Microlunatus soli: one gene and its partner. The protein of the gene in region 1 interacts with the protein of each later gene in a pairwise test. Links are inferred from orthologs where the notes say so. Each region holds a gene or a part of one and is shown on either strand. Other genes may lie near its edges.

Evidence for each region.
Region 2: the proteins of BLU38_RS01795 (region 1) and clpS interact in binary tests that used the Escherichia coli proteins (3 or more experiments, as listed by UniProt). The link is inferred for Microlunatus soli from one-to-one orthologs.

What each region holds. Positions count from the first base shown.
Region 1 is NZ_LT629772.1:390,251-406,084, forward strand. Bases 7,099-10,045 are described here. They hold BLU38_RS01795 (Dps family protein), read left to right. Parts: upstream 7,099-8,254; coding sequence 8,255-8,836; downstream 8,837-10,045. Other genes in these bases: BLU38_RS01785 (TIGR03557 family F420-dependent LLM class oxidoreductase), read left to right, coding at 7,099-7,251; BLU38_RS01790 (SDR family NAD(P)-dependent oxidoreductase), read left to right, coding at 7,276-8,262; BLU38_RS01800 (sigma-70 family RNA polymerase sigma factor), read right to left, coding at 8,960-9,700. In the rest of the region: BLU38_RS01745 (FUSC family protein), read right to left, coding at 1-829; BLU38_RS01750 (hypothetical protein), read right to left, coding at 964-1,179; BLU38_RS01755 (endonuclease/exonuclease/phosphatase family protein), read left to right, coding at 1,353-2,177; BLU38_RS01760 (GAF and ANTAR domain-containing protein), read left to right, coding at 2,319-3,086; BLU38_RS01765 (DUF6328 family protein), read right to left, coding at 3,233-3,766; BLU38_RS01770 (hypothetical protein), read left to right, coding at 3,908-4,444; BLU38_RS01775 (type III polyketide synthase), read left to right, coding at 4,574-5,671; BLU38_RS01780 (isoprenylcysteine carboxyl methyltransferase family protein), read left to right, coding at 5,664-6,212; more of BLU38_RS01785, read left to right, coding at 6,259-7,098; BLU38_RS01805 (DUF222 domain-containing protein), read right to left, coding at 10,572-12,233; BLU38_RS01810 (alpha/beta fold hydrolase), read right to left, coding at 12,417-13,085; BLU38_RS01815 (hypothetical protein), read right to left, coding at 13,073-14,479; non-homologous end joining protein Ku, read left to right, coding at 14,719-15,705; BLU38_RS01825 (SDR family NAD(P)-dependent oxidoreductase), read left to right, coding at 15,753-15,834.
Region 2 is NZ_LT629772.1:4,499,286-4,515,094, forward strand. What follows is about bases 6,645-9,566. They hold clpS (ATP-dependent Clp protease adapter ClpS), read left to right. Parts: upstream 6,645-7,907; coding sequence 7,908-8,225; downstream 8,226-9,566. Other genes in these bases: BLU38_RS20570 (nicotinate phosphoribosyltransferase), read right to left, coding at 6,645-7,644; BLU38_RS20580 (DUF2017 domain-containing protein), read left to right, coding at 8,245-8,820; BLU38_RS20585 (phosphotransferase), read left to right, coding at 8,823-9,566; BLU38_RS20590 (GNAT family N-acetyltransferase), read left to right, coding at 9,563-9,566. Also shown: BLU38_RS20530 (sugar ABC transporter ATP-binding protein), read left to right, coding at 1-1,208; BLU38_RS20535 (ABC transporter permease), read left to right, coding at 1,205-2,266; BLU38_RS20540 (SDR family oxidoreductase), read left to right, coding at 2,326-3,045; BLU38_RS20545 (MarR family winged helix-turn-helix transcriptional regulator), read left to right, coding at 3,122-3,574; BLU38_RS20550 (RDD family protein), read left to right, coding at 3,608-4,477; BLU38_RS20555 (hypothetical protein), read right to left, coding at 4,470-5,216; BLU38_RS20560 (MmcQ/YjbR family DNA-binding protein), read left to right, coding at 5,302-5,694; BLU38_RS20565 (isochorismatase family protein), read right to left, coding at 5,713-6,282; more of BLU38_RS20570, read right to left, coding at 6,304-6,644; more of BLU38_RS20585, read left to right, coding at 9,567-9,572; more of BLU38_RS20590, read left to right, coding at 9,567-10,498; BLU38_RS20595 (sulfotransferase family protein), read right to left, coding at 10,504-11,274; BLU38_RS20600 (hypothetical protein), read right to left, coding at 11,418-13,106; BLU38_RS20605 (carbohydrate ABC transporter permease), read right to left, coding at 13,244-14,164; BLU38_RS20610 (carbohydrate ABC transporter permease), read right to left, coding at 14,167-15,129; BLU38_RS20615 (ABC transporter substrate-binding protein), read right to left, coding at 15,140-15,809. UniProt on the Escherichia coli protein: Involved in the modulation of the specificity of the ClpAP-mediated ATP-dependent protein degradation.

The DNA of each region.
Region 1 (15,834 bases):
GCGCGCGCAGGACCAGTGCGATGGTCCCGCTGATCAGTCGGGCCAGTTCGCCGCCGGCGGCGCTGCTGGCGTCGCGGCCGGTACGGTCGCCGCGGTCGTCGGACTGATGTTCGGCCAACCGCTGCCGGAAGTACTGCAGGCGCTCGGCCAACGCGCGGACCGCCCGCGCCCGCTGCAGTCGGTCATCGACGCGGCTGCGGCGGCGGCGCAGATTGGCTCTGCCGGAGTCCTCGGTGTCCCGGAGCCGGTCGCCGAGCTGCGCCAAGGCGGTTTCCAGCTCGGACCCGTCGGCCGAGCCGATGGACCCCGTTCGTTCCAGGTCGTCCTGGATCTGTTGCAGATTGTTGATGATCAACGACAACAGGCGTCGGGTCGCGGCCACCATCGGCTCGATCACCAACTGGGGCAGCAGCACGACGACGGTGGCGGCGATGCCGGCACCGAGCCCGGTCAGGCCGGTATAGGCCGACGCATAGGTCAGCGGCTTGCCGACGCCGAGGACCAAGGTCAGGACAGCAACGGTCGGCACCCAGCCGCGCATCGATCCGAGCCGCGACCAGCCGGCGATCAGCACACTGATCACGATGATGGCGGCAACGCTGAAGGCATCCGGCCTGGTCACCAGCAGCGCCAAGGAGCCGAGGCCGGCACCGATCGCCAGCGCGGCCACCGAACGCAGTAGTTCACGAAAGGTGGCCGCGACGCTGGTCGAGGTGACCACCACTGCGCCCATCGGAGCGAAGTAGGCGTACCGCCCGGGTTCACTGCCGGGCAGCAGCTGCGCGACCCACCAGGCCAGGCCGCCGGCGATCGCCGTACGGATCGCCATCCCGACTCGAGGGTGCATCCGCCAGCGACGCCGCGCGGTCCGAAGCCACGCCGGCTGGCCGCCGCTGAGCGAGTGGATCACCGATCCCATCGGTCTGGACGGATCGGTCTACCGGCGGTTGTGCCGTGGACCGATCATTTGCCCTCCTCCAACCGCAGCGCCGTCCCCAATGCGAACATCGTCGGCGCCCAGGTTGCGACGAAGATCCCCCACCGGTCGGCCTGTGCCTTGTCGCTGCCCTTCCGCGCTCGGCTGGTCAGGTAGCTGATGTAGGTCAGCCCGACCGAGGCGATGCCGGCGATGTAGGCGTAGTCGCTGCGGACACCGAGGTCGTGCATCTTCTTGATCATCTTCAGGTTTCCTCTCGTCGATACGTGCGCTGACCGTTCTGTACCCCGTCCGACGGGAGTTACGCCGTCGGACGTCGCAGCACGGGCTCGCGACGACGATCGGTGTGACGCACCGACGGCGGGGTACCGGCCACCGCAGCGAGAGATGGCGCGAACGAACGAGGGGTGGACCGATGCGGATCGCCAGCCTGAACACCTGGGGAATGCGCGGCGACTGGCAGCGTCGGCTGCCGAGGATGAGGGCGGGTTTCAGCGCGCTGGCCGCTGACATCGTGCTGCTCCAGGAGACGGTGCTGACCGAGCAGGTCGACCAGGCCCGCGAGATCCTCGGGGACGGCTTTCAGATCGCCCAGCAGAGCGACCGGGAGCGCGGTCGCGCCGGTGTCCCCGCCGGACAAGGGATCAGCACGGCCAGCCGGTGGCCACTGGGGCGGATCGTCGAGGTCGATCTCCATCTGACCGAACGGACCGACGATTTCGCCTGCGGTTGCCTGATCACCGAGATCCTGGCTCCGGAACCGATCGGCCGGGTCTGGGTTGCCCATCACTTCCCCGACTATCAACTTGATCATGAACGCGAGCGTCGATTGCAGGCGGCAGCGGTCGGCCGGGAACTCGAACGACTTGTCACCCAGGCGCCCGGCCATGTGGTCGTCGGCGGCGACCTCGACGCCGACCCGGCAGCTGACAGCATCCGATTCTGGACCGGCCGGCACGTGATCGACGACGTCAGTGTCTGCTACCGCAGTGTGTGGGAAGCCCGGCACAGCGACCGGCCACCTGCCGAGACCTACAGCCCCGCCAATCCGCTACAGACCACCGCGGTGGACTGGCCGTTCCGGACCATCGATCACGTCTTCGTCCGGTGCGGCGAGCACGGTCCGACGATGCTTGTCGACGGCTGCATGCGGATCTTCGACCACGGCTCCGACATCGTCAGTGACCACTTCGGAGTCCTGGTCGACCTCCGCCCCGACCGTCGCGAGCACGGCGACTGAGTCAATTGATCGGTCGGACGGCGCAGTCGGTCCGGTTGAGCGCAGCGGTGTCCAAAGATCCCGCAAGCCGGTCTGGTCGGGGTTCGATCCGGCTACCCTGGACCCGGTGGAAGCCACGACGGAATCTGAGAGGGGTGTCCGATGCTGGGAGAGGACAACCCGGAGTTGAAATATGCCACCGAGTTCGCGCGACTCGCCGAGCAGCTCCATCAGGAACCGCGCGAGCAACCGACCCTGGAACGAATCGCCGGTCTGGCGGTCGAGACGATCGACGCCTGCGACTATTGCGGGATCTCCCTGCGAGACCGCGACGGCAGGATCACCACCCCGGCCAGCACGTCCCCGATCTCCTCGCGAGCCGATGCCCTGCAGTACGAACTGGCCGAGGGCCCGTGCGTGGACGCCATCTGGCAGGCCGACACGTACCTGATCGACTCCCTCCGGACCGAGTCGCGTTGGCCGCGCTGGACACCGCGCGCTGCCGAATTGGGCATCGGATCGATTCTCAGCGTGCGACTCAGTGGCCCGAACGAGCAGGCGGTCGCGGCGCTCAATCTCTATTCCGTCGAAGCACATGTCTTCGACCACACCGACGTGGCGATCGCCAGCATCTACGCCCGGCACGCCAGCCGAGCGCTCGCCGATGCGCGCACCCGGGAAGGTCTTGAAACGGCCCTGGAATCCCGGCAGATGATCGGGGTCGCACAGGGCATCCTCGTCCAACGGTTCGGTCTCAACCTCGATCAGTCTTTCGAACTGCTTCGCCGCTACTCACGCGATTACAACATCAAACTGCGGGTGCTCGCGGAGAATCTTGTAAGAAACAAGGGGATTCGCGACGATCTGGACGTCGCTGATGCGGTCGCGCGCTCGTTCGACCTCGCGGTCGACCAGCCGCGGGAAAGCTGATCCGGGCCCACCAGCGGCGGACCCGGAACGGCCGGCTCAGATCAGCTGCAGAATGACGATCACCAAAACGATGATCACGAGTACGCCGATGATGGTCCCGATGATTCCTCTGTTCATGATCGGGGTGGTACCCGCCAACGGCCGGACTATTCATGCTTGCGTCGCCTCGTTCCGGAGCGCCCGCTGCGGATCCGCAGTGGGACGGCCAGCCAGAGCACGGCGGTGCCGATGAAGAGCCCGGCGGCCACCGGCAGCCCCACCGACTCACCGAGCACGACGTCGAAGATCATCAGGACCGTTCCGGCGAACAGTACGGCACTGGCGATCATGCAGATGATCAAGATCAGGTTGCCGATCCTGACCACCTCCGACATCCGATGTTGGCGGAACAGCACCCGGTGTGCACTGACCGGAGCCAGCGCCAGGATCGAGATTCCGGCTGCCAGCAGCACCAGTGCGAGATAGATCGCTTCTTCGTTGTCGGTGAGCATGCTGAACCGCTGTTGGAACGGCAACGTCATCAAGAAGCCGGCAAGGAGCTGGGTGCCGGTCTGGGTGATCCGGAGTTCCTGCTGGATGTCACGCCAGTTACGGTCGTAACGTTCGGTATCGGTTTCGTGGCGGCCGGAATCGGTTTCGTGGCGGCCGGAATCGGAGCCGCCTGGATCGGATGGGGTCACCGGTCCACTCCCCTCGTTCGTCGACCGCTGCGCCTTCCGCCAACGCTGGAACAGGACTACTGTTGAACCGTCCTCCAACAAAGCGGGACGGCTATAGCACCAGCGGATGGCCAACGGCGGCTGTCCAGCAAGGAACATATCGTGTCCACTGTCAGTCACGAAGAGTTCGTTGATCAACTTCGCGCTGTGCTGCGCAACAGTTCGTCGGACGACCCGCAGCCAACCCTCGCCCGCATCGCCTCCTTCACTCGGCGCGCCGTCGGTGCCGACGCCGCCGGTTTCAGCGTGCTCGCCCCCGACGGCCGACTGCTCACCGTCGGCGAGAGCGACCGGTTGGTGATCACCACCGACGCGATGCAGGATCAACTGCGCGAAGGTCCTGGGATCGACCTGACCTCGGCGACCTGCTCCGGGACGACGGACTCCCGCGATCTCCTCACCGAACGTCGCTGGCCCCGCTGGGCCCCGCTCGCCGCGCATCTCGGCTTTCGCAGCCTACTGTCTGTCATCGTGCCAGCCGGCGACCTCGGACAGTCGGCACTGTTCACCGTCTACGGCAAACAGGTCCGGCAATTCGTCGGCACCGACGTCACGACGATCCGGTTGGTCGCCGCACCTGCCCGCGCAGCGTTGGGCTCGGTGCAGCGGGAGAGCCGACCGACGGGCCTGCCGACCTGACGACCCGGCAGACCTGACGACGTTGGCTGGCGAGCCTGCCGATGGAGGCAGCGGGTCACCCGGACGGCATCGGGTAATGATTCGGCACACAACGTCACCACGGCGTGCCATCCGGCTCCAGGAGCAAACGTGCAGCCCACCACCAGCCATCACATCGGCCCCGGCATTCTGGGAGTCTGTGGTGCACTTCCCGATCATCGATACCCGCAGGCCCGGCTGACCGAAGCGTTCGCCGAGTTCGCCGGTCTCGACGGACCGCGGCGCCGATTGTTGGAACGGGTGCACGGCCATGCCGGCGTGCACTTTCGACACCTGGCGCTGCCGGTCGAACAATACGCCGAACTGGGCGACTTCGGCGATGCCAACGACGCGTTCATCACGACCGCCTGCGACCTCGGCCAGGCGGCCGTCGGTGAGGTTCTCGAGGTGGCGTCGGTTCCGCCGGACGAGGTGGACATGATCATCACAGCATCGACCACCGGCTTGGCCGTGCCGTCGATCGACGCCCGGATCGCGCCGGGGCTCGGTCTGCGTCCGGACGTGAAACGAGTGCCGATCGTCGGGTTGGGCTGTGCGGCCGGTGCAGCCGGGATCGCCCGCGCCGCCGACTATCTCGCCGGCCATCCCGACCAGATCGTCGTCCTGGTGACGGTCGAACTGTGCACCCTGACCCTGCAACGTGACGACCGGTCCACCGCCAATCTGATCGCCAGCGGACTCTTCGGCGACGGAGCGGCCGCCGTCGTGCTCGCCGGCCGGGATCGCGTGATGTCCGCCGATCGGCCGTCGCGGTCCCCCGAGGTGGTGGCCACCCGCAGTCGGCTCTATCCGGAATCGTTGCGAGTGATGGGCTGGGATGTCGGCCCGACGGGTCTGCAGATCGTGTTGGGCGCGGAGATCCCCGAGTTGGTGCATTCCGAGCTGGCCAAGGACATCGACGTCTTTCTGGCCGATCAGGACCTGTCCCGGGCCGACATCGACTGGTGGGTCTGCCACCCCGGCGGCCCGAAGGTCCTCGAGGCCGTTCAGGACACGCTCGACCTGCGGGACGGTGAGCTGCAGCTCACCTGGGACTCGCTGGCCGAGATCGGCAACTTGTCCTCGGCATCGGTGCTGCACGTGTTGGATGACACGCTGCGTACCCGGCCACCCCAGCCGGGTGCGTACGGGCTGATGCTCGCGCTGGGTCCCGGTTTCTCCCTCGAACTGGTGCTGTTGCGTGGCTAGCGCTTCCGCGGTGTGGTTCACCCTCCTGACTCTGCTGATCGGTGCTGAGCGGATCGCCGAACTGGTCGTGGCCGGTCGCAATCGACGCTGGTCCCTTGCCCGCGGTGGCGTGGAATCCGGGAGTCGGCACTACCCCGTCGTCGTGGCGTTGCAGGTCGGCCTGCTGGTCGGCGGACCGGTCGAGGTCTGGCTCCGTCGGCCGCCGGTTCTGCTCCCGTTTGCTCTGGTGATGTTCATCCTGGTGCTGGCGGCGCAGGCCCTGCGATGGTGGTGTATCGGCACGCTGGGCCGACAGTGGAACACCCGGATCATCGTGGTGCCGGGCCTCGGCCTGGTGCGACGCGGACCGTATCGATGGCTGCGACACCCGAACTATGTCGCCGTCGTCGTCGAAGGCATCGCACTTCCGCTGACCGGGGCGGCCCGGATCACCGCGATCGCTTTCACACTGACGAATCTCGGCTTTCTCTGGGTACGGATCAGGGCCGAGCAGCGCGCCCTGGCCATGGCCGGGACGGCGTCGGCGGCGCGTTCGGATTGAGCCGCGCCCCGGGTTAGGACGCCGACCGCTGGGGTACCAGGACGCCATGGCACGTTTCGGATACACGCTGATGACCGAACAGAGTGGGCCGGTCGCACTCGTCGACTACGCCCGGTCGGCGGAACGGGTCGGCTTCGACTTCGCCCTGTGCAGCGATCACCACAGCCCGTGGCTGGCCTCACAGGGACATGCACCGTATGCGTGGACAGTGCTCGGGGCCGCTGCCCAGGCGACCGAGGCGATCGAGTTGATCACCTTCGTCACCTGCCCGACCCGTCGTTATCACCCGGTCGTCGTCGCCCAGAAGGCTGCGACGATACAGCTCCTCAGTGGCGGCCGGTTCATCCTCGGCCTCGGTTCCGGTGAGAACCTCAACGAGCACGTCATCGGCGAGGGGTGGCCGACCGTCGATGTGCGTCAGCAGATGCTGCTCGAAGCCATGGAGATCATCCGGGAGCTGTTCGGTGGAAAGACCGTGACCACTCGGAAGTCGCACTTCTCCGTGGCTCAAGCAAAGCTGTGGGACTGTCCTGCGGAATCGGTGCCGATCGGCGTGGCGGTCTCCGGACGTCGGTCGATCGAACGGTTTGCCCCGCTTGCCGACCATCTGATCACCACCGAGCCGGACCCCGACATCCTGCGACAGTGGCACGCCAACAGGCCGGACAGTGATCGGGCCAGCCGATCGTTCATCCAACTCCCGATCTGTTGGGCGGCGGACCAACAGTCAGCGATCGAGACAGTGCATGATCAGTTCCGTTGGTCGATCGGCAGCTGGTCGGTGAACGCCGAACTTCCCACCGCGCACGCTTTCGCCGCCGCTACCGACACCGTACGCCCAGAGGACGTCGCCGCAGCGATCCCGTGCGGACCCGATCTTGATCAGCTCGCTGCTGCCTGCGAACCGGCGATCGACGCCGGCTTCACCGACATCGGGTTGGTCCAGGTCGGCGATGCTGGTCAGCAGGATTTCCTTGATCAAGCCGCCGGGCCGCTGCTGGATCGACTGCGTCGGCGGACGAACCGTCGAGTTTCCTGAACCGAGCAAAGAGGAGCAGCGACGATGGAGGATCAGGATCGGCGACCGATCGCTCTGGTGGCAGGCGGATCGCGAGGTCTCGGTCTGGCGATCGCCCGCGAACTCGACCGAGCGGGTCAGCGTGTGGTGATCACCGCCAGGACTGCCGATGATCTCCGGCGTGCCCGCGACCAGCTGGCCGCCGACGGCGGGTCCGTGATCACCCGGGTGCACGACGTCAGGGATGCGGCCGGTGCTCGCGATCTGGTGGCCGAGATCGAGTCCGAGCACGGGGCGGTCGAGACGCTGATCTGCGTCGCCGGCGTTCTGAAGGTCGGTCCGCTCCCCGACCGGGCCGAAGACTACGACGAACCGATCGACACCATGCTGCGCGGTCCGATCAATCTGGTCCATGCCGTCCTACCACGAATGCGACAGCGCGGAGCCGGTCGGATCGGGATCGTGACGTCGATCGCTGCCGTCGTCCCGACTCCCCATCTCGTCCCATACACCGCGGCCAAGTACGGAGCCATCGGGTTCGCGCAGGGACTCACCGAGGAACTGCGCGGCGAACCGATCTCGGTGACCACGATCGTCCCTGGACTGATGAGAACCGGCGGCCACTGGCATGCCGCGTACGACGGTCGGCCGGAGCAGGAGTATCGGTGGTTCGCGTTGCTCTCCTCGTTACCGATCGTCTCGATCGCGGCGGACCGGGCGGCCGCGATCATCGTCCGTGCCGTGCTGACCGGGCGTTCCAAGATCATTTTCACACCGTTGGCCAGGGCCGGCGCGATGGCGTACCGGATCAGCCCGCGAGCCACGGTGGCCCTGCTCGGAGCGGCGAGCCGATTGCTTCCGGGGCCCGGCGACGACCACGCCCCCGGCTATCTCGCCGCCGATGCCATCGACTCATCGCTCTACGACCGGGCCACCGTGCTCGGTCGTCGGGCGATCGAACGCCTCAATCAGCTGGGGGCTCACGCGTCCGGGATGCAGACCGGAGAAAGGGTAAGGAAGGAACATGACTGAACAGAATCTGAAGTACACCGTCCCCGGAATGAGTGTCGGCGACGCCCGACAGGTGATCGATCTGCTCCAGAGCCGGCTCAACTGCTACAGCGACCTGCAGTTGACCCTCAAGCACGTGCACTGGAATGTGGTCGGACCGCATTTCATCGCCGTGCACGAGATGATCGACCCGCACGTGGACGAGGTGCGTGCCATGGCGGACGAGACGGCCGAGCGGATCGCAACCTTCGGCGGATCGCCGCAGGGAACGCCGGGTGCTCTGGTCGCTGCCCGCACCTGGCAGGACTACAGCGTCGGCCGAGCGAGCACCCAGGAGCATCTGGCGGCATTGGACATCGTGTACCGCGGGGTCATCGCCGACACCAGAACGGCGATCACCGATCTGGAGCAGCTCGACCCGGTGACGCAGGACGTGCTCATCGATCACGCGCAGAAGTTGGAACTCTTCCACTGGTTCGTCCGCGCCCATCTTGAGGACACGACCGGCGGTCTGGTCACCGCCGATGCAACCGAAGAAGTCGAGGCGGCGGAGGCTGTTGATCAAGCTGCCGATCGGGCACGCGCCGGCTCCTGAGCGCGTCGACTTCACCTGTCATGTCGAGGATCCTGAGCCACTGTCGGCCGACGTGACCACCCGGCGGTGGCCACACCCCGACACCGGGCCCAGGATCCTCCGACGTGCTCGGGATCCCTACCGTCAGGCACGAGCGGGCTGCTGCGGCACCACGTTGACCCGACGCTGCATCGACCGCGCCACCGGAGATGTACCGGCTCGACCGGCGACGTCGGCCCGTAGCCGCCTGGTGATCTTCTGCAGCCGACGGGACACCGACATCTGACTGATGTTCAGCTCATCGGCGATCGAGGACTGGGTCCGGCCCTGGGCGAAACGCAGCCGGAGCAGCCGTCGTTCGTCGTTCGACAGCCGGGTGCAGGCGTCATCGACCCGCCGCATCAGATCCGATCGCTCCATCGAATCGTCCACTTCGTCGAAACCGGCGTCTGTGGCACCCAGCGTTCCGGAAGCTGCGGCCAGTCCGTCGCTGGTGTCCAGAGACGCCGAGTGGAAGGCGTTGCTCCGGATCGCCTCCAGAACATCGGCCCGATCGGCCCCGATCCAGTCGGCCACTTCGGCGGCGGTGGGCGTACTCCCCTTGTCCTGTGCGAGATCGACCATGGCGCTGGCGACCTCGCTGTGCAACTCCTGCAGCCGACGCGGCGGACGCACCGTCCAGCAGTGGTCGCGGAAGTGCCGCTTGATCTCACCGGAGATGGTGGGGACCGCGAAGGAGAGGAACGCACCGTTGGCCGGGTCGTAACGAAGGACCGCGTTCACCAGGCCGAGTCTCGCCACCTGGATCAGATCCTCCAGGTTCTCCCCACGCGACCGGTAGCGGCGGGCCAGTGAGTCGGCGATCGGAAGGTTGATCTTGACCACCAGATCCCGGCACCGTTGTCGCTCCGCCGCGGTCAGTCGATCATCGCGGGCTGAGGTGAGAAGCTCGATGGTTCGTTGTTCTCGTCGCGCGTTCTCACTCTCACTGCGCTGAACATGTCGATTCCCACGCTTCGTGGTGCCCGGGCCCTGTCGGGAGGAGTCAGCCTGACCGGCTGCGTGCGTGGGTTCGTTGGCTACTGCTGCTGCATTCATGGTTCTCAAGTCCCCTCACGGGTCGAGAACGACACGTGGCTGTTTGCTCAACCACGTCTTTCCACCAAACCATGACCAGCACCGTTTGGCAACCCCGCTGCACGGGCCATTCTCGGCCGTCGAGGCCCGACGGCCACGAGGGCGTTCGACGGTTGCTCCGGGCTGGAACTTCACACCTCGGGAGGATGTCCGACGGGATTAACCCACAGCGTGAATCTGGTGGCTGCTGTTTCTGGTGGTGGAGCGGTGCCCATGCCGGACCGGTCGCCGACTGGCTCGCCCATTGCCATATCACCGTCGAACCGGTGATCGATCTTGCCGTGGATATGACGCCCGTGGATGCCTTTGAGATTCCGCCGGCGATGCGGGAGCGGATGTTCCTGGATACCCGGCAGCAGCCTGGAATCATCGGCCCGATGCGCTTGACGCGGGTGACGCCGAGGCCGGATTGCAGGATTCCTAAGCGATGTGGACAGATATGGTGGCGACGTCGGAACTTGCGGGATCGATCCGACCGATCGCGGCGATGGCATGCTTGGCGACCCGCAGGTGTTGATCAAACCCCGGGAGGCGTCCGGTCGCGCTGTCGCCGGCCAGCAGAACGAGCTGCGCCTCATCCAGGGATCATGATCATTCGGATGTGACGTCGGGCTGTGGCTCAGCCGGACGGTGTGGGCGCGGCCAATTGCCAAATGTGTTGGGCGAATTGTCCACGACCGAGGTCGTAGCTGCCGGTCGCGTTGACCAGAAACACTCTGCCGTCCGGCGCCCGGAACAAGAACGTCCCGGGCTCGGCTCGTCGCCTCTTCCACAGTCCGTGAGTGATCACATTGTGTTCCCGGCGACCGTTCGGGCCGAGGTTGTCTTCGCGGGTCTGGGCCGGGAGGCCCTCGATGAACGGGATGTTGTGGTCAAGATCAAGATGCCGGCCGACCGAGCCGGAGAGGGGGAACATGCTGCCCGGATACTTCAGGAACAGGCGTTCCCGCATCGCCCGCGGAATCTCATACGAATCCACCGGTGTCAGGTCCACCGACAGATCGATGACGGGTTTGACGGTGAGGTTGCAGCCTTGGAGCCAGTCGGCGACCAGGGTGGAGATCGTCGGGCCGATGTCTTCGACCCGAGTGACACCGAGCCCGGACTGCAAGGTCTCCTGCGCGATGTGGACACACAAGGTCGCGTCGGGCCGGAACTTCGCCGGGTCGATCTGGCCGATCGCAGCGATCGCGAGCTCGGCGAGCCGTCGATCCTGATCAACACGCGGGAACCGGGACGGCGAGTCCTCCTGATCAACGGTGTCGTTGGCTGGGTCGGGTGGCAGCTGATCATCGTGATCTTCATGCTGGCCGATGGTCGGCTGAGGTGATTCCGAATCCGCGGCGGCAGAATCGTTGTCGGCAGAGCCCGCGGCGGCAACACCGTCATCTGCACCATCCCGCCCGCTCGCAGCGCCGCCCATCGGCCGCGGGAGCAAAGAATCGTCGTCGGGATCCGGATCGAACAGGGTCGGCTCGGTGTCTTCGGCGATCATCCGGACCGCATCCAGCGGGTTGGCCAGCACATCGACCGCGGCGGCCATCCGCTCGTCCTTGCTGCCGGGATGGCCGCGGCGGGCCAGGATGTCGGCGATCCGGGTCACCTGAGCGTAGAACCGGATCACTGCCGGGGTCTTGGCCTTGATGAACATCCCCTTGTTCCCATGGTCGTTGCTCTGATTGATCCAGACGCCGACCTCCTCCGCAGCCTGCTCGGCGAGCTTGGCGATGTTGACCGCATCGACGCCGATGATGATCGCTTCGAGTTGGCTCAGTAGTCGGCCGTAGCTGAACCGGCCGACCAGGTCGGCGATCGACCGGTCGACCTCCCGGGCTTGTTCCAGGGTGAGGTGTCGGGTCTGCCGGGCGATGGTCTGACCGTCCGGTCCATCGATCTCGTAGCGACACAACCGCGCCCAGACACGCGGCAGCCGGTGGCGGAGGTCGAGAGCATCGGCGATCATCCGCTCCGCGGTGCCGGTGGACTTGTGCAGCTGGGCGGCCAGGTCGGTGACACAGAACCGGGTGACCTCGGGAGTGCCGTCACCGCCGGGCCGGATCGGCCGGTCACCACCGGGAATGGCCAACTGGTGCGGTGCGATGCCGTCGGCGGCGAACCGGTCGGCCCAACTGGCGATGCTGATCAGCCGGGAGTTGAGTCCGACGCGGACCAGCCAGTCCGACGCGGTCACCTGGTCCGCGAGTTGATCGGTGGTCAGGCACGTCGGATCGACACCCACCCCCGTGAGGGCGGTGCGCATCAACCCGCTGCCATCGATCATGTGACCAACACTATGGCGAGGGCCTGACACTTTACGCCCGTGCGAATCCCAAGCAGACAACGAATATCCACAGATTTGCTGGAGCCGTCATCGGGCGGGTCGACGGCCCTTCGACCAGCTCAGGGACCCCCGATAGAAATCACAGCCCTTCGACAAGCTCGGCGATCACAGCCGTTGTGGCTGTCAACCGGGCGCGATCGGTGGCGCATCGTCCCTGTGCGAGCTGATCAGTCGATCAACCAGGGACCGATAACGATCGCCATCGCCGACCGGCCAGGAGTGCGGTGCGTCCGGCATGATCATCAGCCGGCCACCGCACCCGACGGCAAGGTCAGCGGCGAACGGCAGCGGGCTGATCCGGTCGGTGTCGCCGTGCACGATCGTGAACGGCACCGACACATTCGGCAACTCGTCCTCCAATCGCACATCGATGGCTGACCGCAGACCCCGTTCGATGCCGAACAGCCCTGCGCGCAACCAATCCTGGGACTGGACCCCAAGCCGCGGGGAGTGGCGATGTCCTTCGCCGCCGAGCCAGGCGGCGAGTGCCGTCCGCAGGCTGCGCCGGGCAGGATCCAGCGTCGGGCTGATCAACAACAGCTGTCGGACATCCATCTCGCCGGCGGCAAGCACCGCAGCCTGGGTGCCGATCGAGCAACCGACCAGCAGGTCGACCGGGTCACGGCTCTGCCGGGCGAACCGGCGCGCGTACCGCCGGAGATCCGTGCCGGTCGACCGCCATCCCAAGGGTTGCAGGAGTTCGACCTGGTGGCCGTCCTTGCACAGCGCCTCCACGGAGGGTTCGAGGTAGCGGCGGACGGCGAGCCCGGGAATCATGATCACGCGAGCCATCGGTTGTCCCCCGCCCGCGTCGATGCGGCGTCCGACGGGGCCGCTGTGCTGTCGGGTACGTCGGCGACCAGCGGGTGCCCGTCCTCGCCGGGTGTCTTCCGCAGCGCACGTGCTGCGGCCCAGACGTCCACGGGAAGCCACGGCTGTCCAGCGGCGGGCAGGGCGTCCAGTGCCGCCCCGTAGCGAGCCATCGAGCCGATGTCGTGCGGCCAGTCCTGTGCACGCACCGCAAGCAGTTCCGCCGCTGCGCCGTGTCGCTCGATCGTGCTGACGAAATCCTCGGGCATGGCGACGCCGGGTGACCGGACACCGTGTTGGAATCCGAGGACGTACACCGAGCGGTAGCGGGACGACCGCTGCAGATGCCGATCAAGGGAATCCAGCGCGTCCCTTACTGGAAAGTAGGTCCAGAACGGCACCAAGGCGTGATTCAGCACCCGCCAGGGGTCACCGAGGATGAATGAGGGAACGATCAGTTCATCAGCCGGCTCACCTCGTGTTCGCATCCAGTCCCGCAGCACCGCGGCGACCGGATGAGCCGCTTGCTGCGGGCCCCGATAGCGGATCAGGATCACCGGATGACCATGAGCGGCACACCAGTCGCGGATCGAGGCGATGTAGTCCGGGTCGGCACCCCACTCAGCCTCCGGAGCTTCGGCATCGGCCGTCGGCGCGTGTGGACCGGACAGATGATCTTGTGCCGACAGACCGCCGAGCCCGCCGGTCTGGAACCAGTGCCGTTCCGCCACCCGCGTCACCGGCCAGCGGATTTGATCATCGACCAGGAGGACCGGCGCACCGGGCAGCAGTTGATCATCGAGAAAGCGAGCGAAGGCGTCCGGCAACCGCCGCCATTTCACCCGGAAGTAGGCCATCCGCGCCGTCATCAACCGGTCCTGTGCCGCGTCATGCATCTGGTGCAGTGTGACGTCGGGATTGCCGCCGAGCAGCTCCGGCCCCCATCTCCGACCGAACTCCAGCGCCTGGTCGGGGCGTTCGGGATCGCCCAGCCGATGCACCGGGACCAGCACCGTCTGCGGTAGCCACGGCACCTGCATCGCAGCGGCAAGCTGGGTGAGCGCGCCGTTACTGGACCCGATGAACGCCGCCGGGTAGCGACGCCTCGGATATCCGTCGGCGAAACTGGCTGCCACGGCGCCGAGGTCGACGTCGGACAGCTGCTCGGGTCGGATGCCTTCCGCCCCACCGACACGTCGATAGATCTCCCGCAGGATCGGCCACGGCAGCCGAGTGGCGACTCGGACCAATCGACCGACCGCCTCCGGATTTCCCAGGTTGGAGAACGGCGTTCCGCGCAGCGCTGCCGCCGTCGATGCGTGCAGCACCGACGCCGAGTCGAAGGAGGCCACGACTTGCTGCGGCGACAGACTCATGGTCGAAACGTACCTCCCTCGGGTGACGCGGCTGTCGTTCGACGGCGGCGGCCCGACGGGCAGTTTGCTCAACCCGCCGAGCCTGAGCCACCGCCGCGGCCCGGGTTGCTGCAGCGGCCTGCCGATGCCTTACCCAGACGCTCGTCAAGAAACGCTTGTCGCCGCTTGATCGACGGGGCTGTGACCGGAATGCGGGTAACAATCGAGAGGACCGTCGTTCGGACAGGGAGGAGATGGCGATGCGGGCGATCTGGAGCGGGAGTATCGCATTCGGACTGGTGACGATCGGCATCCGGGTGTTCAGTGCCACCGAGGACCACAACATCACGCTGCATCAGATCCATGACGCCGATGGCGGACGGATCCGGTATCAGCGGCGGTGCGAGGTGTGCGGTCGCGAGGTGAAGTACGAGCATGTCGACCGGGCCTATGCCGATCGGGACCAGACGGTGGTGATCACCGAGGACGAACTGGAGTCGCTGCCGACCGAACGCAACCGTGAGGTCTCCGTCCTCGAGTTCGTGCCCAATGATCAGATCGACCCGGTGATGTTGTCCCGCAGCTACTACCTGGCGCCCGACGAACGCGCCGTCAAGGCCTACCACCTGCTGCGCCGTACGCTGGACGACACCGATCGCACGGCGGTCGTCCGGTTTACGCTCCGCAACAAGACCCGGCTCGGGGTGTTGCGGACCCGGGACAAGGTGCTGGTGCTCCAGGCGCTTCGCTGGGACGACGAGATCCGCACGCCGGACTTCCCCGAGCTCGACCAGAGCCCGCGACTGTCCAAGGCCGAACGCGACAGCGCCGCCACCCTGGTCGAGAGCCTGAGCAGCGATTTCACTCCCGAGCGGTTCACCGACGAATACGCCGAAGAGCTGAAACAGCTGGTCGAAGCCAAGCTGGAGAAGGGTGACTCGATGGACACCGAGGAGACCTTCGGCGAGCAGCCGGAGGGTGAGGACGAGGGTGACGACGGCAAGGTTGTCGATCTCACCGAGGCACTCCGCCGAAGCGTCGAGCGATCCGGCTCAGGCAAATCCACGGCACAGAAGTCAGGGGCGAAGGAGACAGCGTCGAAGAAGACGCGGGCAAAGAAGACGACAGCAGCCAAGAAGACCGGTGCAAAGAAGGCGGCGACGAAGAAGGCCGGCTCCAAGGGCGGCAAGTCCACGACGACCGGGTCCGGGCGCTCCACGTCGACGCCACGTCAGCGGGCAGGCTGACGCACCCCACACCGTTTCATCGCGGCCGGGCTGGGAACTGTTCGGGTATGGATCTCGGACTGGCCGGACGAACGGCCCTGATCACCGGCGCCGATTCCGGCATCGGCTGGCACGCCGCACAGTTGCTGC
Region 2 (15,809 bases), 4.1 Mb from region 1 along the record:
CGGAGAATCTGCTCACCCCGGACTACAACGGCGCCGCCTGGGTCAACTGGCGCGACGTCCGTGCGCGGGCCGCAGAGCTGCTGCAGCGGTACGACCTGGTCATCCCGCCCGATGTACCGGCCGGAAGTCTCGCACTGCCCGACCAACGCAAGCTGGGGATCGTGAAAACCCTTGCTGGCAACGGACAACTCGCCATGTTGGACGAGCCGACCACGGCTCTCAGTCAAGCCGAGCGGGTGTCCCTGTTCGACTGGATGCGGGACCTGAACGCCGGCGGCCAGACCTTCGTCTACATCTCCCACTTCAACAACGAGATCCAGGCGGTGTGCGACGAATACACCATCCTGCGCGATGCCCAACGGGTGGCGTCCGGCGCACAGGTCAAGCAGCTGAGCAGCGCGCAGCTGTCGGAGCTGGTCGTCGGGTCGGAGGTCACCGAGTTCCGCCGCGATTCCGGTCGGGTCGGTGACGTCGTCCTGGAGGTCGACGGATTGACCAGCGACGGTGTCGGGCCGGTCTCGCTGACCGTCCGGGCCGGTGAGATCGTCGGATTCATCGGGCTGCCCGGGTCCGGTTCGCAGGAGACCGCACGGACGATCGCCGGTCTCCGGCCGCCCCGGTCCGGGTCGGTGACGGTCGACGGCCGCACCGTCCGATGTCGGTCGGTGCAGTCCGCCGTGCGCGGCGGCATCGCCTATCTGACGCCGGACCGGATCGGGGAAGGGCTGGTCGGTCCGCTGTCGGTGCAGGAAAGCATGCACATCGGCGCTTGGCCGACCCGGCACGGGTTTCTCGATCTGTCCGACATGCGGCGGGTCTTCGAACGGTATCGCGACTCGTTGTCGTTGCGGGTGCACCGACCGCAGCAACCGGTCTCCGAACTGTCCGGCGGCAACCAGCAGAAGGTGCTGATCGGACGACTGCTCGCCCTGCAGCCCAAGGTGCTGATCCTCGACGAGCCGACCCTGGGCATCGACGTCGGAACCAAGGAGGAGGTGCACCGGCTGGTCGACGAACTGACCGATCACGGGCTGGCGGTGATCATGCTGGCCTACGACACCGACGAGCTGGTCCGGGTCGTCGACCGCGCCGTCGCCTTCGCCGACGGCAGCATCTCCGGGGAACTGGCCGGGGATCGACTCAGTGTCGAAAACGTCCTGGATGCCCTGGCACACAAGGAATCCACCTACACCGGGAGCGTGAAGTGATCAGCCCCTCAGCGTCGCAGACAGCGTCCGGCGCGGCTCCGGAGTCCGTTTCGCCGGACCCAGGAGGACCGACCGGCACCACGCCGACCGGACCGACCCGATCGGGCAGCAGCACTCGGGTCATCAATCTGCTGCTGAACAACGTCGTCTGGTTGTTGTTGATCGTCTTCGCGATCATCGCCAACGTCATCAACCCGTTCTTCCTGACCATTCCCAATCTTCAGAACATCCTTGTCCAGGCGACAAGTCTGGCCGCACTCGCGCTGGCTCTGGCGGTGACGCTGCTGCTCGGGGAGATCGACCTCTCGGTGGTCGGCATCCTCGGCGTCAGCGGTGCGGTCGGCGCCGTACTCGTCCAACACGGTGTCCCGGGCGGGCTCGCCATTCTGGTGGTGCTCGCGCTCGGCGCGCTGATCGGTCTGGTGAACGGCTTCTGCATCTCCTACCTGCGGATGAACTCGCTGATCGAGACACTGGCGATGGGACTGGCGCTGGGCGGTGCCGTGCTGGCGATCACCCGAGGTCAGACGATCACCATCGATTCGCCGGCCTATCTGTGGATCGGGCAGGGACTGATCGGCGGTTGGCCGGTGATGCCGATCGCGCTGGTGCTGCTCTTCGTGATCATGGGAGTGATCTTCTCCCGGACCCGATGGGGCCGTCGGCTCTACGCCACCGGTGGCAACCCGCGGGCGGCGTACGCGTCGGGCATCAATGTCAAGCGGGTGAAGCTGCAGGCCTTCGTGGTGTCCGGGCTGCTCGCCGGGGTTGCCGGCTGGCTGACGACCGCCTACCTCGCCGGTGTCAACGCGACTGTCGGCAGCAACAATCTGTTGTTGTATGCGATCGCTGCCCCGGTGATCGGCGGCGTGTCGTTGTTCGGTGGCCGAGGCAACATCATCGGCATGCTCGGCGGCACGCTGTTGCTGACAGTGGTCCAGGTCGGTCTGCAGATCATCAACATCTCCGCCTACTACGTTGCCATCGTCGGTGGCGTGATGATCTTCCTCGCGGTCGTCGTCGACACCGTACGGGTGCGGCATCAGGAACCGACCTGACCGGCTGGCACGATGAACACCGACCGGAACAGCATCCGACGGGTTGTAGGAGGCGCGGCGTGGCGACTGACTTTTCCGACCAGGTGATCGCGGTCACCGGTGCAGCAGGAGGTATCGGGCAGGCGATCTGCCGACGGCTGGCCGACGACGGAGCGACCGTCTACGCCTTGGACACCCATGCCGGCGTTCACGGCATCCCGGTCGAGATCGACGTGACCTCCGCGGAGTCGCTGGGCGCGGCCCGGGATCGAGTGTTGGCCGAGGCAGGGAAGGTCGACGGAGTCGTCGCTGCGGCCGGCATCGTCGAGGACGACGTCGCCGCAGAACAGATGTCGGCCGGTCAGTTCCGCGCCGTGATCGAGGTCAATCTCGTCGGCGTGTTTCTGACCTGCCAGGCCTTCGGGCAGCCGATGCTGCGGGCCGGCAGCGGCAGTGTCGTCGCGATCTCCTCGATGAGCGGCAACCACGTGGTCAACACGCCGCAGGACCAATGTGCCTACAACGCGTCCAAGGCCGGAGTCAGCGCGCTGGTCCGATCCCTGGCCGCGGAGTGGGGGCCACGCGGGGTCCGGGTGAACGCGATCGCGCCGGGTTATGTCGACACCCCGTTGCTGGCGGCCAAGAAGCACCAGTTCGCCCAATGGCTTCAGGCCACTCCGGCCGGTCGGATGGCGCGACCGGAGGAGGTGGCCGCCACCGCTGCCTTCCTGCTCGGCGACGAATCTGCGTTCTACTGCGGCAGTGAACTGCTGATGGACGGCGGCTACAGCCTGCGCTGACCGCTTCTCGGTCGCCCCCGTCAGGAGCCTGACATGAGGGCTGTGTAACCTCCTGATCGATGCGGTGAGGAGGGGCATGGCAGAGCGATCGAACGATGCAGGCGACGACGCGCAGGATCACATCGCCTACCAGACGCGGCGGTTGCAGCAGGTGTTGCGGCGAACCGGCGACGCGGCGCTGCAGACCACCGGGCTGACCCTGGCGCAGTACACCGTGCTGCAGGCCATCGCCCGGACACCGGACGTGTCCTCGGCCCAGATCGCGCGGGACTGCAACGTCAGCCGGCAGTCGCTGCAGGAGTTGATGCGGGTGCTCCGCAGCAGCGGCTACGTCCGGGTGGTCGAGCAATCGGGCAAGGGCCGCGCGCTGCCGATCAGGATCACCCCGGAGGGGCGCAAGGTGCTGCGGAAGGCCGACCGTGCGGTGGGCCGGGTCGAGGATCGGATGATCGCCGGAATCAGCGAGGCCGAGGTGGCCCGAGTAGTGGAGTTGCTGCGCCGCTGCGCGCGCAACGTCGAAGCCATCTGACGTCGGTCGGCGGTCCCGACTACCCTGGACACCGTGAGTGACATTCCGATCGGTTCCCCGCCCGCTCCTCCGGGTCGGCATGCCGCGCCCCGCGGCTGGTATCCGGATCCGGTCGACGGCTCTCGGGAACGCTACTGGGACGGCTGGGGTTGGTCCCGCAATACGCGTGAGGTGGCGGCGAACGGGCCGGCAGGCGCCGGCCCCACCGGCGCACCCGGCTTCCAGCCGCACGGCTTCCAGCAGCAACAGGGGTATCAGCAGCAGGGTTACCAGCAACAGGGTTACCAGCAACAGGGTTACCAGCAGGGCCAGCCGCAGCCGTTGCCGTCCTATCCCGGTGCGGCAGCGCAGGCTGTCGCTGGTCCGCAGACCGCCGACGGCGTACCGCTGGCGGGTTGGGGCTGGCGGTTCCTGTCCGGATTGATCGATCTGATCATCGTCTCGATCGTCGGCTCGATCCTCGCTCTGCCGGTGTCTCTGCAGTCGTTGCCGGCGATCTCGCGATACTTCAGCCAGGCGGTCGCCGATGCCGAGGCCGGCCGGATGACACCGACACTGACCGCGCAGGAGTTGTTCAGCACCAACCAACAGATCCTGATGAGCGCGATCACGGTCGTCGTGGGGCTGTTGTACTTCGTTCTGCTGTGGCGGTTTCGGGGCGCGACGCTGGGACAGTCGATCTGCGGGCTGCGGGTGGTACCGGACGGTCAGGGGCGCAACACCGAACGGTTGCCCTGGCCGCAGGCGGTCATCCGGGCGTTGGTCTGGAGTGTCCCGTTCACTGCCGGGACGGCGATGCTGTTGCTGTTCGGAGCGCTCAATTCGCTGTTCCCGCTGTGGAACGCCAAGCGTCAGGCGATCCATGACATCGCCGCCAAGACCCAGCTGATCAAGATCAGGTGAGGATGCCCCAGCGGGTCAGCTGATCCAGCAGGGCAGCGGGGTCGGGGACCCGGACGGCGGTCAGTCGGCGCCGGACCCGGCCGATCCGTTGATCATCCCAGCCGGCAATCTCACCGGCAGCGGCCGGAGCATCGTTCCCGGCCAGCAGGACCCGGGCGTCGGCCGGGTCGGCGCCGTCGATGATCGCGTCCAGGGCGATGATCAGCCCGACCAGGCGGACCGGATCGTCGAGTGCCACGGCGCACGCCAGGTCGGCCTCGACGAAGGTGCTGAGTTGAGCAGCCAGGTCGCCGTCGGCGGATGGATCGGTCGCCGACAGCAGACCCTGCAGTTCCTCGGACTCCGCCTCGGCGACGGCGTCGTCATAACCCGTGCAGCGGAAGGGGATCGCGACCCGGATCACGATCTCGGGATCGAGTTCCCGGGCGGCGGCCGCGATCCGGGCGATGTTGCCCACCGGATCCTGGGGATCACGGACCACGTTGTCGACGCCGGCGATCCGCAACCGCTGCGGATGCCGCCCGGCCACGGCGACCAGTCCGCCCGCCCCGCCGGTGTTGATCACCGTCACCGGCAGTTCGGCGGACGCGGCGCGGTCCAGAGCCATCAGTTCCTGATCGGGCACCAGCAGCGCCCCGAGCAAGGCACCGTGCGGGCCGGATCGCAGCTCCTGAATCTCGGACACGGTGGTCACCGGCTGAGCCGACGCCGGGTCGATCAATCCGCTGAAGAGCCTCATCCTCAGCAGGGTAGTCCAGCGGTCCGTCGGCCTGGCCTGTGGTAGATCTGAGTGATCGGCGGACGACGACGATCAGGAGCGCGAGATGGCGGACTGGACCCAGGCCGATGCCGACCGCGAGTTGGCGAAGGTCCGGCGTGCTTGCCGGGATCTCCCCGAGATGACCGAACGGCCCAGCCACGGCGGCCCCGGATTCTTCGTCCGGGACAAGAAACTGTTCGTGATGTTCCTCGATGATCATCACGGCGACGGCCGGCTGGCGATCTGGTGCGCCGCGCCCGAGGGTGTCCAGCAGGAGATGATCGACACCGAGCCCGAACGCTTCTTCCGGCCGCCCTATGTCGGCCATCGTGGCTGGCTCGGGGTGCACCTGCGCGAGGTCGATCAGGGCGAGCTGGACCGGATCGCCGAAGAGGCCTACCGGAGCGTCGCGCCGAAGGCCCTGATCAAGCAGTTGGACGCGGCAACGCCGAGCTGAGCGGACAGCAGTCCCGGATCACAGCTCGCCTTCGGTGGCCACCCCGGCCTCGGCCAGCTCGGCATAGGTCTGTTCGATCCGTTCCGGAGCCACGGCGGCGGTGAGATCCAGCCGTACGGTGGTGGTGAAGCCCGCCTTCACGGCATCCAGGGCGGTGGCCCGGACGCAATGGTCGGTGGCGATGCCGACCACGTCGCAGCTGTCGACCCGATGATCGGCAAGCCAAGCCTGCAACGTTTTCCCGTCCTTGTCCCGACCCTCGAAGCCGGAGTAGGCGGCCTCGTACTCTCCCTTGTCGAAGACCGAGCCGAAGTCGGAAAAGGTCAGTTGATCATGAAACTCGACACCGTCGGTGCCGACCACGCAGTGCGGCGGCCAGCTGTCGACGAAGTCGGGATGGTCGGAGAAGTGGGATCCGGGGTCGATGTGATGATCACGGGTGGCGACCACCACGTCGTAGCCGTGATCACCGTCGAGCAGTTGGCTGATCCGGGCCGCCGTGGCGGCTCCGCCGGTGACGGCCAGTGAACCGCCCTCGCAGAAGTCCTTCTGGACGTCGACGACGATCAAAGCATGGGTCATGATCAACTTCCTCTCGAGGTCCTGTGCTCAGACGAAGACGGTCTCCAACACCGGTTCGCCGCGCGACATCTTCGATGCCGCCAACGGCAGCTCGGCGAAGGCCTTGCGATGGCGTTCCCGGGCAGCGGCCAGCGGTTCCCGACCGACGATCTCACCGTCGGTGACCAACGGGACCAGCAGATCGCGGCCGGACTCGACGGTGGGTTCCTTGTCGATCCCGATCACCTCCGCGTCGGCGACGCCGCGTGAATCGTAGCTGCGGACGGCATACTTGCGGCCGCCGATCGTCGCCTTGGACGCGCTCTTCTTGGCGACGTGGATCATCGGCGCATCCGGTTCGTCGGAGGTGGCTCGGGCGACCATCTTGTAGACGAATCCGCAGGTCGGATGCCCGGATCCGGTGACCAACGCGGTGCCGACGCCGTAGCCGTCGACCGGGGCACCGGAGAGCGCCGCGATCTGCCACTCGTCCAGGTCGCTGGTCACGATGATCTTGGTGTGGATCGCGCCCAGCGAGTCCAGCAGGCTGCGGACGTGCTTGGCCTGGACCGGAAGGTCGCCGGAGTCCAGCCGGACCGATCCGATCTTGCCGCCGGTCAGCTCGACCGCGGTCCGGACCGCCTCGTCGACGTCGTAGGTGTCGACCAACAGGGTGGTGTCCTCGCCGAGCGCGGCGATCTGCGCGGTGAAGGCATCGCGTTCGTTGTCGTGCAGCAGCGTGAAGGCGTGTGCCGCGGTGCCGATGGTCGGCACCCCGTAGCGTCGGCCGGCCTCCAACGAGGACGTGCCGTCGAAGCCGGCGATGTAGGCGGCCCGAGCGGCGGCGACCGCGGACAGCTCCTGGGTCCGCCGCGCACCCATCTCCAGGCAGGGTCGACCGTCGGCCACCGCGGTCATCCGGGAGGCTGCCGACGCGATCGCCGAATCGTGGTTGTAGATGCTGAGCAGCACCGTCTCCAGCAGCACGGCCTCGGCGAAGGTGCTCTCGACGACCATCAACGGTGAGCCGGGGAAGAACATCTCGCCCTCGGCGTACCCCCAGATCTGGCCGCTGAAGCGGAAGTCGGCGAGCCAGTCGGCGGTCTGCTGATCGACGATCCCGCGGTCCAGCAGGAACTGCCGGCTCTCGTCGTCGAACCGGAAGTGCGACAGCGCCCGCAGCGCGCGCCCGACACCGGCGACCACGCCGTAGCGGCGGCCGTCGGGCAACTTGCGCGGGAAGAGTTCGAAAACGCAGCGTCGGTCGGCCGTCCCGGACTGGAACGCCGCCCGCAGCATGGTGAGCTCGTAGTGGTCGGTCAGCAGTGCCGTGGTGGGCACCTCGCTGGGGCCCCAGGGCTCGCCGACCGTCGTCGCCGGGTCGGCCATCGCCGGATTCGCAGTCACACCGCAGAGCTTAGGGCGTGTCTCCTTATTCGTGCGGGGCTGCGCGGCACGCGGTCGGCACCTCGCCGTGGCCGGACTCGGTCGACATATCCCGATATGCCTCCCTCGCCGGCGACGCCGAGGCACTCGACCGCGCACCTGCTCGCTCCAACCCGAGTAAGGAGACACACCCTAGGACGTCACCAGGGCGCTCCTCGGGTGCGGCTGTTTCCGTCGCGGGATCCCGGTTTGTCACAATGGGCTGCATGCCCACAACCTCCGATCCCATTCTGGCGCCCGCGGCTGGAACCGCGATCGAGGAGCGCCCGATCGAGGACTCGTACGACGACTCGCCGTGGGCAACGATCGTCTGGGACGACCCGGTGAACCTGATGTCCTACGTCGCCCACGTGTTCGCCACCTACTTCCACTACTCCAAGTCCAAGGCACACCGACTGATGATGGCGGTACACACCGAGGGCAAGGCGATCGTCGCCACCGGGAGCAAGGAAGAGATGGAACGCGACGTCACCGCGATGCACGAGTACGGTCTGTGGGCAACGCTGGACCGAGCCGATTCCTGAACCGGGACCCCGAGGACTGATGCACAGATTCAAGAAGCGTGGCGGCGTGATCAGCACCGATCTGACCGCCGACGAGGTCCAGCTGCTGGAGTCCCTGGTCCGTGAGCTGATCGGACTGCTCGACACCGGCACAGCCGACTCCGCACCGACCGACACCGTCGCCGAGGACGATCCGTTCGCCGCCTGGGCTGCGGAGCTGGCCGACGACGGTCCGGTGGAGCCGCCCACCGACCCGGTGCTGCAACGGCTGCTGCCCGACGCCTATCCCAACGATCCCAAGGCATCGGCGGAGTTCCGTCGCTTCACCGATCGCAACCTACGGCAGAAGAAGGCGACCGACGCCGAGGTGGTGCTGAGACACCTCGCAGCGACCGACGGCGGACGGGACCAGCTGCGGATCCCCGCCGAGGAGGCCGGTTCCTGGCTGCGGACGCTGACCAGCATCCGGCTCGCGGTCGCCGGCCGGCTGGGGATCAACGACAACGACGACGCCGAGGCGTTGGCTGCCGTCCCCGACGACGATCCGCGAGCCTTCCTGATCAGCGTCTACGACTGGCTCGGATTCGCTCAGGAGACTCTGGTCCTGGCGCTCTGATCATGAGTGCCGAGCGGGCGATCCGGATCGTCGGCAACGTCGTGCGGCGACCCGCCAAACCCTGGACCGCGACGGTCCAGTCGTTGCTCGGCCATCTGCATGCGTGCGGGCTGCCGGTTCCCGAGCCGCTCGGCTACGACACGACCTATGAGTACGTCGGTCTGGTGGAGGGCGACGCGGGCGTCGATGCCTGGCCGCATCAGGTGGGCTTGGACGGCGTGCGATCGGCCGGGCAGCTGCTGCGCCGGATCCATGACGCGACCGTGGACTGGCGGCCGCCGCCGGCGGCGGAGTGGTCGGTGCCGTACGGTCCGGGCCCGGTGATCTGTCACGGAGACCCGCAGCCGGCCAACCTGGCCTGGCGGGACGGGCGGGCCGTCGGAATCTTCGACTGGGATGCGGCCCGGCCCGGGGACCGGAAGAACGATCTCGCCTACGCCCTGATCTGGTTGGCCCCGTTCACCGCCGACTCGGACGAACTGAAACGACGTGGATTCACGGCGGCACCGGACCGCCGGGCACGGATCGCGGCGCTGCTGGACGGATACGGCTGGAGCGAACCGTTCGACGTCGTCGACGCGGCCGTCCGGCGGCACCAGCAGGCGATCGACGAGGTCGTCCGGCTCGGCGAACGCGGCCATCAGCCGCACGCCGGCTGGGTTGCCGACGGCTGGCCGGCTCGCTGGCGCGCCGGGCTGGACGCGATGCGCGCGCTCGGTGACGAGATCGAGGACGATGAGCCATGCAGCTGACCACCGATCGTCTTGACCTGGTGCCGCTCGACCCGGACCGGGACGCCGAAAGCCTGTTCGCGATGTACTCCGACCCCGAGTACGACCGATACGGCCCGAACGAACCGACCGCCGATGTCGCCGCGACCCGCCGGCGGCTGGCCGAGATGCTGCGTGCCAACGGCGGCTGGACCTGGGTACTGCGGCTGCGGCCGCGGACCGAGGCGCTCGGGACCATCGGGATCTTCGCTGATCAGGGAACGACGATCCGAGGGTTGAGTTGGGGCTTGCGGCGTGATCACTGGGGACGTGGTCTGATGGGTGAGGCCGCGCCGGTCGTGATTGATCATCTGCTCGCACAGCCGGGCATCGACGGGGTGGAGGCCTGGATCGACACCCGGAACACCCGGTCGATCGGTGTCGCTCGCAGAGCACGGCTGGCGGAGCGAGCGACGCTGGCCCGGGTCTATCCCGATCACACCGCCCAGCAGGTCGTGATGGCTCGAGCAGCCGAGCCCGGCGACTGCGATGTCCTCGCCGCCCGACCGAACCTGCCGGTCCGCGACGTTCGGCAGACCGGCAGGCTGCTGACCAGGGTCCTCGGGCTGACCGTCCTGTTCGAGTACGGCGACCCTCCGACCTTCGCGCGGCTGGGCGTGGCTCCGTGGACCGGCTCCGCCGGAGTCGACCTCAGTGCTGCCGACGGCGTGATTGCCTGCGCGACGGTCTCCTTCGACATCGGCATCCCGACGGACGTGATGTATCGGCGAGCCGCCGAGTCGGGCGTGACGATCGATATGCAGCCGGTGGATCAGCCGTGGGGGACCCGGGAGTTCGTGTTCAGCCTGCCCGAGGGGCATCGGGTCCGGATCATCGGTCCGGTCCGCCCGGCAGGTGATGCTGCAGCGCACTCCTCGGTGGTGGTGAACGTCCTCCCGACCGGATGAGGCCGTCAGAGGTCGATGAAGAGCCAGCTGTCCCGCGGGTAGTTCCACGCCTCGAAGTCGGCCTCATACAGGGTGTGCACGATGTCGGCCAGTTCCCGGCGATAAGCCGCGGCCAGCGGGGAGTAGGGCGTCGGGTTGAGGACCTCACGCGCCCGCTGCCGGACGTCATCCGGTGCGCCGAGGCGGGTGAGGATCGCGGTGAAGTCGTCCTGGAAGGACTCGAACCGGCCGATCACGTCGTAACGGATGCAATCCTGCTGGAGTACGGCGGTCTGGGCCGCAAGATGGCCGTCGGTGATGATGCGTGGGTCGTCGGAAGCGGCGACGAGCCGTACGAAGTCGTCGAAGGTGACCATGCCGGCCCGCCGACTGTCGCGGGCCGGATAGTCGAACGCCTCCCTGATCTCGCCACGGAGCCAGTCGTACTGCTGCTCCCAGGTGTTGCCGATCTTGGATTTGTACGCCGAATAGAGCCGGGCATAGGGATTGCGGACGAAAGCGAACCGCAGCCAGTCCGGCGACATGATCATCTCGACGTTGTCGGCGACGGTGAAGTCCGCAAGTCGTGGCCCCTCGTCGTGGATGTGCTCCGACGGTGGTAACCCGTCGAACTCGCGGAGCACCGTCTTGGTCGTCGTACAGGCCACCTTCGGGATCGGCACGCAGACCCAGCGGTGTGCGACCGACACCCTTGAGTGATAGCCCCAGGTCTGGTAGCCGTCGGTCGCACGGCGCTGGGTGATCAGCTGCGCGAGCCGGTCCTGTTCGGTGATCATGGCACCGTCGATGATGCCCAGCAGGTCGCTGCACGGCAACTGCTTTGCGACGTGTCCGGTTGCAGCCCGGACGGTCCGTCATGACGGCGCCGGTCCGTTCTCCGAAGAGTGCGAACCAGTGGCGAGCGGCGGAGCCGGAGCGATCAGGTGGCGTCGGGTGTGGGCGCGCTGGTGTGCCAGATGTGTTGGGCGAAGCTGCCACGTCCGAGGTCGTAGCTGCCGGTCGCGTTGACCAGAAACACTCTGCCTTCCGGCGCCCGGAACACCAACGTTCCGGGCTCGGGTCGTCGCCGTTTCCACAGTCCGTGGGTGATCACGTTGTGTTCCCGGCGGCCGGCGGGGGAGAGGTTGTCCTCCCGGGTTTGAGCCGGGACGCCTTCGACGAACGGGATGTTGTGGTCAAGATCAAGGTGACGCCCGACGGCTCCGGAGTAGGGGAACATGCTGCCGGGGTGTTTGAGGAACAGGCGTTCTCGCATCTCCCGCGGGATCTCGTAGGAATCCACCGGTGTCAGGTCGACCGTGAGGTCGATGACGGGTTTGAGGGTGATGTTGCAGTGGCCGAGCCAGTCGGCGACCAGGCTGCTGATCATGGGGCCGATGTCTTCGATCCGGGTGACGCCGAGTCCGGTGTCGAGGGTTTCTTTGGCGATGTGGACGTAGAGGGTGGCGTTGGGTCGGAACGTGGCCGGGTTGATCTTGCCGATCGCGCGGATCGCGAGCTCGGCCAGCCTGCGGTCTTGATCAACGCGGGGGAAGCGGCCGGTTGCGCCGTCGTCCAGGGGATCCGGTGGCGGTTCGTCCTGGGAGTCGTGATCATCGGGTTGCGGCTCACGCGCCCTGTCGTGATCATGCGGCTGTTGGCCCGGTGCGGGCGTCGCGGTGTCGGCGGGCTGGTCCTGGTCGACATCCTCGCCGAGCGCCGATGATGCGGACGCGTGCGGCCCGGCCGTCCACGTGTCGGCGTCGTTCGTCGGTTTCGGGAAGAGGGAGTCGTCGTCGGGGTCGGGATCGAAGAGCGTGGGTTCGGTGTCTTCGGCGATCATCCGGACCGCGTCGAGGGGGTTGGCCAGGACGTCGATGGCGGCGGCCATCCGTTCGTTCTTGGTGCCGGTGTGGCCGCGGCGGGTGAGGATGTCGGCGATCCTGGTGACTTGGGCGTAGAACCGGATCCCCGCTGGTGAGTCGGTGAGGATGTAGATGCCTTTGATGCCGTGTTCGTTGCTCTGATTGATGAAGACGCCGACCTCCTTGCAGGCTTCCTCGGCGAGCTTCTTCACGTTCTCGGCGTCGACCCGGATGATCGTGGCTTCGAGTTGGGCAAGGAGTTTGTTCCAGGACCAGTGTCCGACCATCGGCGCGATCGACCGATCAATCTCCAACGCCTGCTCCAGGGTCAGGTGCCGAGTTTGGCGGGCGATGGTCTGACAATCCAGGGCGTCGACCTCGTTCCTGCAAAGGCGTTGCCACAGGCAGGGCAGGCGGTGGCGGAGGTCGAGGGCGTCGGCGATGATCCGTTCGGCAGAGCCGGTGGATTTGTGCAGGGTGGCGGCGAGGTCGGTGACGCAGAATCGGCTGAGTTCGGGGGTGCCGTCGCCGCCGGGTCGGATCGGGCGGTCGCCGCCGGGGATCGCTAACTGGTGGGCGGCGATGCTGTCGGCGGGGAAGCGGTCGGCCCAGGTTGCTGCCACGCAGAGCCTGGCGTTGGTGGTGGCGCGGACGAGCCAGTCGATGGCGGTGACGTGGTGCAGGAGTTGGTCGGTGGCCAGGCAGGACGGATCGATGCCCGCCGTCGTCTGGGCTGTGTGCATCAGCCCGCTGCCATCGATCATGTGATCAACACTAGGCAGGGGGTCTGACAGTTTGTGCCGGTCGAGATCCCAAGCCAGTAACGGTTATCCACAGATTTTGGGTCGAGTTCGCACGGCGGGTTGACCGCGCTTCGACAAGCTCATGGCGCTTGGGTGGGTCAGCCCTTGACGCCGGTCAGGGTGATGCCTTGGATGAACATCCGCTGCGCGAAGAAGAACAGGATGATGATCGGGATCACGGTGATCGTTGCGGCGGCCATCAGGGGTCCGAAGTCGGTGGCGAACTGGCCCTTGAAGTAGCTCAAGCCCAAGGACAGCGTGTAGAGCTTGGGATCGGAGAGGTAGATCAGCGGGCCGAGCAGGTCGTTCCAGGAGATCAGGAACTGGAAGAGCCCGATCGCCACCAGCGCCGGCTTGACCAGCGGCAGGATGATCCGGACGAAGATCGACCACTCACCGGCGCCGTCGATCCGGGCACTCTCGCTCAGCTCCTGCGGGATCGTCATCAGGAACTGCCGCATCAGGAAGATGTAGACCGGGACGCCGAGCCAACTCGGCAGGATCAGCGGCACCCAGGTGTTGGTCAGATGCAGTGCGCGATAGATCTCGAAGGTCGGGAACATCGTCACGAAGGCCGGGATCATCATCGTGGACAGGATCATCCCGAACAACACATTGCGCCCCCGCCAGGGGATCCGGGCCAGGCCGTAGCCGACCATCGCAGAGCTGAAGACGGTGCCGCAGACCGACAGCAGACAGACGATGAACGTGTTGATCATGAAACGGAAGATCGGGAACACGGTGAAGGCCTGGACGAAGTTGTCGAAGGTCATCGTGTCGGGGAACCAGATCGTCGGTACGGCGTTCAACACCTCGGGCGTCTTGAACGCGCCGGTGATCATCCAGAACAGCGGGATCAGGAAGATCACCGACAACCCGATCAGCACGGCGTGCTTGGCCATCGCGGCGAGCAGCCGGGGCATCAGCGGTCGGCGTCGTTGTGGCGGCCGCCGCGTCGCAGCCGCGGCCTGGCGGTCAGATTCGGCAGCGGGTGCCGCCACGGTATCGGTGCTGGTCATGATCAACGACCCCCGTAGTAGACGCGACGTCCGAATATCCAGAACACCAAGAGCGCAGAGACGCCGCAGAGGATGAACAGCACCCAGGCGATGGCGCTGGCGTAGCCGATCTTGAAGAAGGCGAAGGCGTTCATGTAGAGGTACAGTCCGGCGACCAAGGTCGAGTTGGCGGGTGTACCCAACCCGTCGGTCAGCACGAACACCTCGGTGAAGTACTGGAAGCCCGCGATCAGTCCGGTCACCAGTGCGAACAGCAGGTGTGGCGACAGGAATGGCAGCGTCACGTTGCGGAAGCGGCTGAATACGCCGGCGCCGTCGATCTTGGCCTGTTCGTGCAACTCCTCGGGTACGTCCTGGACGCCGGCGAGCAGGATCACCATCAGGTTGCCGGCACCCCAGACCGAGATGATGATCAAGGCCGGCTTGGACCACAACGGGTCACTCAGCCAACCAGGACCGGCGATGCCGAACTTGGCCAGCAGACTGTTCATCGCGCCGTACTGCGGGTTGAGGACGAAGGACCAGACCACCGCCGTGGCCACCAGCGGCACGATGCTGGGGATGTAGAAGAACACCCGATACATGCCGCGACCGCGGACCTTCATGTTCAGCAGCAGCGCCAGCCCGAACGCGACCGCGATCCCCAACGGGACGGCGCCGATCATGATGAAGGCGGTGTTGCCCAGTGCTGTCCAGAAGGTGTCATCGGTGAGCAGATCACGATAGTTCTGCAGGCCGATCCATCGGCCGCGGGTCAAGGCGCTGGCCGAGGTGAAGCTGTTCTGCAGCGATCGCAGCACCGGGTAGGCGGTCAGGAACAGCAGCCCGACGATCGCCGGTGAGCAGAAGATCAGGCCCCACTTGAGATTCTGTCGTCGGACGGCGGATCCACGTCGGCGCTGTCGGCCGGCGGATGCAGGCGTACGGTCACCGGCCGATGCCGGGCGCGCGGCTGTCGTGGTCATGATCGTCTCCTCACCCGACCCGCTTCATTCGGGTGGTCTCACGTTCGGTGAGCTGCTTGATCTCGCGCAGCGCATCCAGCGGCTTCTGCTGTCCGTAGACGACCTTGGACATCTTCTCCTCGAACTGCTGACTGTAGAAGTTCGCCGCGAGCACGTTCGGGCGGGCGTTCGTCATCCGCATCAGCGTCTTGTAGAAGACACCCATCACCGGATCTGCGGCGATCTTCCGGTTCACCGGCGCCGGGCTGTAGGCCGGCGGGAAGCCGATGTTCTTCCAGGCCGCCGCGGTTCCCGCGTCCTCGGTGCCCATCCACTTGATGAACTCCCAGGCCGCCTCCTTCTGCGGAGCGTTCTTGGGGATGAAGAAGGACCAGCCACCGAGCCAGGCGCCCTCACCCGGCCGTTCGGCGCCCGGCGGTTGATAGGGCAGCAGCGTCGAACCGAACTCCAGCTTGGGATTGAGTTGCTTGATCTGCGCGACGTTGGCCGAGACCAGTCCCGACATCCCCAGATTGCCGGTGACGAACGGATGGGCAGCAAGCGACGGTGGCGAGATCGACAACGCACCGGCCCAGCCGATCCGCTTGGCCCGGGATGCGATCCATTCCAAGGCCTTGACCGCATACTCGTTGTCCGGTGTGACCTGATCGGTGCCGGGTTCGGCGAGCCGGCCGCCGAAG